3 regions of the Streptomyces decoyicus genome follow, and region 3 is predicted to be linked to each of the others. Evidence: riboswitches for the same ligand, from Rfam matches in the RefSeq annotation. Region 3 holds a riboswitch; each other region holds the start of a gene.
The links. Region 3 has a riboswitch for cyclic di-AMP ahead of K7C20_RS34155 (C40 family peptidase). Riboswitches for the same ligand answer to the same signal wherever they lie in the genome.

Region 1 (2,256 bases), 4.4 Mb from region 3:
CGTCCGATCCGGCGCCCTCGCCCGACGCCACGGATTCCGACCGCTCCGGCGACGCGTCCACGAGCCCGGAGCCGTCCGACCCGGCGACGCCGGACGACTCGACGACGCCGGGCGACCGGGACCGCGACCCGTCGCAGTCCGCCGACCCGTCCGACGGGGGCAGCCGTCCGGACACCACCGGCACCCCGCAGGAGACGCCCGCGAAGGGTAAGCACCGCGGCGGTGCGGGCGACGACGAGGACAGGTCCTCGGGTGGCCGGCATGCCTCGCGGGGCGATGACGCGCACCGCACGGGCCCGGCGGCCGACGGCGACTACACCGTGCGGCCGGGTGACACGCTGTCAGCCATCGCCCAGGCCCACCGGCTGCCCGGTGGCTGGACCGCGCTCTACGAGGGCAACGAGGGCGTCATCGGCTCCGACGCGGACCTGATCAAGCCGGGCCAACTGCTCGATCTGGGGCACGCGGCAGGGTAGTTCGCCACCTTCGCCCGCTTTTGGGGAAAGTGAGACAAGGCTCTCGTTGACTAACGGTGAACCCCGGTTCGTCCCGCCTCATCGAACCGGGGTTCACCTGCGGATATGTGACCTGCCCGTGATCAAAAACGGTCAACTTGGTTCACATGATGGGGTTTGAACCCCAGGGCGGTTACTGCTTAACGTCAGGACCGCTCGCCAAAGCGGGCCCTTTGATCACACGCCGAATCCTGCCGGTGATCGGAGGCACTTGACGCGCAAGCGCCGAAGGCAGGAGCGGGGGACCCAAGGTACGTGCCGGCCCCACCCGTGAAAGCGGGTCCACCGGCTTGGGGTGAAGCCACGTGCGCCACGCGCACGCGGCCGGGCGATTTCTCACAGCCCGAACCCGACAGCTCACCTCGTAGGCGTCGGTGAGGAAACGAACGAACCATGCTGATCATCAAGGGCAAGCACCGTCGTCCGTCCAAGGCCGTCCGCGTCGCCACCCTCGCCGGCATCGCCGGTGCTGCCGTGGCCGTCCCGCTGATGGGTGCCACCTCCGCCTCCGCCGCCTCGGTCTCCACCTGGGACAAGGTCGCCCAGTGCGAGTCCGGCGGCAACTGGTCGATCAACACCGGTAACGGCTACTACGGTGGCCTGCAGTTCTCCAACTCCAGCTGGGCCGCCGCCGGTGGCACCAAGTACGCGCCGCGCGCCGACCTGGCCAGCAAGTCCCAGCAGATCGCCGCCGCCGAGAAGCTCCTCGCCATCCAGGGCCCGGGTGCCTGGTCCTGCGCCGGTGCCGGCAACCTGACCGCCGGTGGCCCGGCCGCCGACGTCGACACCTCCGGCTCCGCGCAGACCAAGTCCGCGCCGCAGCAGGACCAGGGCAAGACCGAGGCGAAGAAGGCCCCGGCCGCCCCCGAGCAGCACGCCTCGCGGTCCACCGAGCGCAAGTCCATGGGCCACGGCAACTACACCGTCAAGGCGGGCGACACCCTCGCCAAGATCGCCAAGGCCCACGGCAGCGACTGGAAGTCGGTCTACAAGGCCAACAAGTCGGTCATCGGCGGCAACCCGAACCTGATCTTCCCGGGTCAGAAGCTCAACGTCTGAGTCCCTCCCTCACCGGGACGCGGGCGGGCCCGAGCGGCGGGCCCCCTTCCCCCGTGAGACCGCCCCGCCCCGGCGCGCCCTTCCCCCGAGCGCGCCGGGGCGGGGTTTCTTCTGCCCGGGGCGGCGCCGGGGTGACGCCGGGCCGAGGCCGGGCCGGTGCCGGTGCGGGCGCACGCCGCTGACCGCTCCAGCCCGGCGAATGTTCCCGTTCAGCGAACAATGCGCCTAAGCGTCCCGTGAACGGGGTCTTCGGGGAGCTTTGCGCGGCTTTCCATCCCACAGAGCGGGCCAAGGGCAGGCGGACGCGCCCGGGGCCGTTAGGCTCATGCGCAGAACGCCAGACACCCACGAAGGAGACAACGTGCCGTCGATCGACGTCGTCGTAGCCCGCGAAATTCTCGACTCGCGAGGTAATCCCACGGTCGAGGTCGAGGTCGGCCTCGACGATGGCAGCACCGGCCGTGCCGCCGTCCCGTCCGGTGCCTCCACCGGCGCCTTCGAGGCCATCGAGCTCCGCGACGGCGACCCGAACCGCTACCTGGGCAAGGGCGTGGAGAAGGCGGTCCTGGCCGTCATCGAGCAGATCGGCCCGGAGCTCGTCGGCTACGACGCGACCGAGCAGCGGCTGATCGACCAGGCCATGTTCGACCTGGACGCCACCGACAACAAGGGCTCGCTCGGC
Region 2 (2,256 bases), 3.8 Mb from region 3:
GTGGGCCGGCTCGTCGGTCCGGGCGGAACGCTGCATGATCACCGCGCGCACTTCGTCCCAGTGCCGGATGGTCCACTCGCGCCAGCGTCCGTAAGCCAGGTCGCCGCGCGGGCCCAGCTCGGCGTGCGGGCCGTCGAGATAGCGGACGGCGGCGAGCAGGAGGTCCGGCTGCTGTTTGTCGCCGGCCGGCAGCGACCCCGACAGCAGATCGCAGAGCTCCGGGTCCTGGCCGATCCGCGCGCTCAGCTCCTCATGGGCGGTGCACCGCCCCCGGGCCTGACGCCAGGAGAACTCCCGGTACCGCCCCGCCACTCCCCATGCGCCGGCGGCAGCGCTCTCGACGTTCCCGGTGTTCCCGACGTTGACGACCATGATCCGACGTTACTGCTCTCACGTTCCGTAACCGAGGGGCACCCCTCCGCATAACAACTGACGCACAATCAACGGGAGATCGTTTAGAGGCGGACGGTCAACTCGCCCGGTTTGTGGCCGTGCTGGCCGAAAAAGTCCACGCCAAACCTTGTGCGGAGACGACAGGGATTCACGGGAAGGCTTGGAATTCGGCTGCGATCTCTATTACTGTCCGATAACGCAGCGCGGTCGTCCCAGCCGTCGCAAGAGGCGGCACCGCGCGCCGACGCCGAATCCCGCACGCGCTTTTCACGCACCTCCAGCACCTCGAACTGCACCAAGGGAACCGGGGAACCACTTCCTTGGGGTGAATCGGACGCCCTCCGCCAGCGGGCGCCCGTAGGAGACCTTCCTGCTCCGAACCCGTCAGCTAACCCGGTAGGCGAGAAGGAAGGAAAGGAGAGCGCCCCCGTGGCGTCCAACAGGCCTGCCCCCGAGGGTCCGTCCGCCTACGACCTCGATGACCGAGGTGCCTTCCAAGGCCCCGGTGATGCGGACAACACGAACGACGGACCGTGGGAGGAATGGAATCCCACCGAGGACTCCATCCGCTCCGTCCGCGGCAAGCACCGGGTGGCCAAGCAGCGCGGCGGCGGACTCGCCCGCAGCGGCACGGTCCTGGGCGTCGGTGTCATCGCCGCGGTCGGCGCCGGCGGAATGGCCACGGCCGAGGGCCGCCCGGCGGTTCCGATCTCCATGCCGGACGTCGGCGGAATGGCCGACGACCTCGCCGACAAACTCCCGGACGCCGAGTCCCTCTCCGGCGTCGGCGACCTCATATCGGACTCGGGCTCGGACTCCGGCACGGACTCCGCCGCGGCCGCGGACTCCGCAACGGACGGTGCGGTTCAGGACGTCTCCGGCCCCCTGACCCAGGCCTCAGGGACGGACTCGGGCACGGGCGCCGGCGAGGCGCTGCGCAGCCGCATCCTCCAGCAGGCCGACGCGCAGCAGGGCGCCGCCGAGAGCGAGGCCCGCGAGGCCGCCGAACACGCCGCTTTCCAGAAGGCCGAGACCGAAGCCGCCACGCACCAGAAGTCGGCCGAGAAGGCCGCAGCAGCCAAGAAGGCGGCCGAAATGGAGGCCAAGCGCGAGGCAGAAGAAGCGGCCCGCCGGAAGGCGGAGGCCGCACGCCTCGCCAAGCTGGCGAAGAACTTCATCGCGCCGGTCTCCTCGTACACCCTCACCGCCAGCTTCGGCCAGGCCGGCGACCGCTGGGCCGCTGACCACACCGGACAGGACTTCGCCGCGCCGACCGGCACTCCCGTCAAGGCCGTGCACTCCGGCACCATCACCCAGGCCGGCTGGGCCGGCTCGTACGGCTACCGCATCGTCGTCACCCTCGACGACGGCACCGAACTCTGGTTCTGCCACCTGTCCTCGATGGTGAAGACCTCCGGCAAGATCAACACGGGCGACGTCATCGGCCGCGTCGGCGCCACCGGCAATGTCACCGGCCCGCACCTCCACCTGGAGGTCCGCCCCGACGCCGGCGACCCGATCGACCCCATGCCGTGGCTGCGCGACCACGGCATCAACGTGTGAGGCGCGGCTTCAACATGTGACGCACGGCCTCAAGGCAGGCTGACGCGCGGCCTCAAGGTGTGATGTGCGGCCTCCAGGTGTGATGTGCGGCCGCAAGGCAGGCTGACGCGCGGCCTCCAGGCGTGACGCGTGGCCGCAGGACGTGACGCGCGGCCTCAACGTGTGACACCGCTGGTGACACTGCTGACGGAAGTGGCTGCTGGGGGGCAGCGGAAGGAATAACTCCGCGCCCCCCGACGCTGCCACCACGCATGACCGCGACACAAAGCCCCCGAAACCACCGGCCGCTCGGCTCGCTCT
Region 3 (2,256 bases):
GACTCGCGCCGGGCGGGGGTGGCGACCGCCGTCGGAGTCGCGGGCGGGCTGCTGGTGCACACCGCGCTGGCGGTGGCCGGGCTCGCGGCGGTGCTGGTCGCCGTGCCCACGCTCTTCGGAGCCGTCCAACTCCTCGGCGGCGGCTACCTGTTGTACCTCGGTGTCCGCGCCCTGGCCGCGGCCTTCCGCCGCCCTGTGGCCACCACGGACCGCACCGCGGGCCCGGCCGCCACCGCACCGGCCGACGTCCCCCGGCCCGTCGCTCTCCTGGGCACCACACAGAGCCTGCGTCAGGGCTTTCTGACCAATGCGCTCAACCCCAAGGCCCCTGTTCTCTTCCTCAGCCTGCTCCCGCAGTTCGTCCCGGCGGGACAGCCCGCGCTGCCCCGGACGCTGCTGCTCGCCACGATGGTCGTCGCCATGGCACTGGTGTGGTTCCCCGCCGTCGCACTGCTCGTCGACCGGCTGGGCGTCTGGCTGCGCCGCCCGCGGGCGGCCCGTGCCCTGGAAGCCACCACCGGAGCGCTGCTCACGGCGCTTGGAGGCATCCTGCTGGTGGAACTGGCGCTCGCCTGAAGGGGCGCCCACAGAACCTTCTACGGCCGCTCCGCCTCAGCCGCGACCGCCGTGCGGCACCCTCGGCACCTTGGCGCCCACCGGCACGAGCCCGGCGGCCAGAATGCACGGTCACCGCTCCGTCCGTGGGCGGGAAGCTCCCGCGGGCCGCGGACATCAGCAGCTCGCCCAGTCGCGAAGTCACCCGGCCAAATGGCCCAAACCTACTGGCAATTGACCGATCGTGAGAGGAATGGTCAGGTCAGTGCACCCGCCCGTACCAGACCGAGCGGCTCCAGATCCGTTCCAGCCGCACGACGCTCCCGGCCTTGGGCGCATGCCACATCCGGCCCCGGCCCGCGTAGATACCGACGTGGTAAATGCCGCCGCGCGAGTAGAAGAAGACCAGATCACCGCGGCGGCGCGAGGCGGCCGAGATGTGCCGGGTGCGGCTGTACTGCGCGGCGGCGGTGCGTGGCAGGGCCCGCCCGGCGCGCTTGAACGAGTACAGCGTCAGCCCGGAACAGTCGAAGGCGTGCGGCCCTTGGGCGCCGTACCGGTAGGGAGATCCTCCCTTGGAAGCCGCGACCCGCAGCGCATGGACGGATACGGAGGCGGCTTCGGCGTTCCCGGCCGCTCCTGGAGCCATGGTGGTCCCGCCGAGGGTGACCAGCGTCAGAGCGGTGACAGTGCCGGCGCGTGCCAGCAGATTCGGCGTATGCATGCGCACGGTCATGCGCAAACCCTTCGTCAGCCGCCTGCGAAGGAAGACCTGTCGGGTTCGGGCAGGCGAAGATGCCCGGCCGTATGTACGGCTTCACCCCAAGGAGCCCTCGGCCGTGAAGGCCGGGACCCCGCTCTGCTCGGGTCCTCCGCTCCCGCCGATCCACATCGTCGACCGGACATCCGCACGGCGGCGGGATTAGGCGCCCGTCCGGACCGCCCCGTCGCTGTGGCGGGGTCTTGTCGTCGAAGGGATCGTCACGCACTCGGGACCCGAATTCCGAGCTGAAAATGCCGTATGTGAGATGGGTCACAATTGACCCGAATGGTTAGATTTGTTCCCTCAGGTGCCGCGGCGCGGGGTCTTGCACCCCCCGGACCAGGGGCGAAACATCAAGGGCCGGAGAAAATGTATCCGCCCCGCGCAATTCGTCACCTCCCCACATCGGGCGCGGACGCTACGCCGTATGTGCAGCCTCTGGCGCGTGTCGTGTCAGATTTCCTCGGGTGGCGGCACCGTCACGAGCCCGGTCCGGCGTTCGCCGTCCAGCACCCGCAGTGCCCGGGTCAGTGTTCCGCGGTGCACTTCGCTCTCGCCCCGGCTGTGCATCAGTGTCAGCGCGTCCCGTAGACGGGTCGCCTTGCCCACCAGTGCCTGGGCGGCGCGCAGTCCGCTGTAGGTGCCACCGCAGCGGGTCGGGTTGATCCGGCCCAGCAGGTCGATCACCTCCAGATAGCTGTCGATCAGCTCGCCCTCGGCGCGGGTCAGCGCGGGCAGCGGCGGCGGTTCGGGGGGCAGCACCGGGCTCACCGCGCCACGGGCAGGTGGGCCGACTGCTTGCGGTTGCGGGTGAGTCCGTCGATCAGGCCGTACTCCTGAGCGGCGATGGCGTCGAAGATCTTGTCCCGCTCGATGTCGGCGGCGATCCGCTCGCGGGGCTGCCCGGTGTGCTTGGCCAGCATCTCCTCCAGGACGTC

Region 1: linked by a shared signal. The riboswitch ahead of K7C20_RS15110 (LysM peptidoglycan-binding domain-containing protein) and the one ahead of K7C20_RS34155 (C40 family peptidase) in region 3 are both predicted to bind cyclic di-AMP.
Region 2: linked by a shared signal. The riboswitch ahead of K7C20_RS17525 (M23 family metallopeptidase) and the one ahead of K7C20_RS34155 (C40 family peptidase) in region 3 are both predicted to bind cyclic di-AMP.

Annotation. Positions count from the first base shown of each region.
Region 1 covers NZ_CP082301.1:3,470,897-3,473,152, reverse strand. Annotated here, with positions in the region: gene K7C20_RS15115 (transglycosylase family protein) at 1-476, shown strand, start outside; cyclic di-AMP (ydaO/yuaA leader) riboswitch at 729-901, shown strand; gene K7C20_RS15110 (LysM peptidoglycan-binding domain-containing protein) at 909-1,574, shown strand; gene eno (phosphopyruvate hydratase) at 1,936-2,256, shown strand, end outside.
Region 2 covers NZ_CP082301.1:4,015,776-4,018,031, reverse strand. Annotated here, with positions in the region: gene K7C20_RS17530 (DUF2332 family protein) at 1-372, opposite strand, end outside; cyclic di-AMP (ydaO/yuaA leader) riboswitch at 665-811, shown strand; gene K7C20_RS17525 (M23 family metallopeptidase) at 823-1,956, shown strand; gene K7C20_RS17520 (aldo/keto reductase) at 2,208-2,256, shown strand, end outside.
Region 3 covers NZ_CP082301.1:7,829,368-7,831,623, forward strand. Annotated here, with positions in the region: gene K7C20_RS34150 (LysE family translocator) at 1-576, shown strand, start outside; gene K7C20_RS34155 (C40 family peptidase) at 818-1,291, opposite strand; cyclic di-AMP (ydaO/yuaA leader) riboswitch at 1,296-1,484, opposite strand; gene K7C20_RS34160 (hypothetical protein) at 1,772-2,080, opposite strand; gene K7C20_RS34165 (ATP-dependent Clp protease proteolytic subunit) at 2,086-2,256, opposite strand, start outside.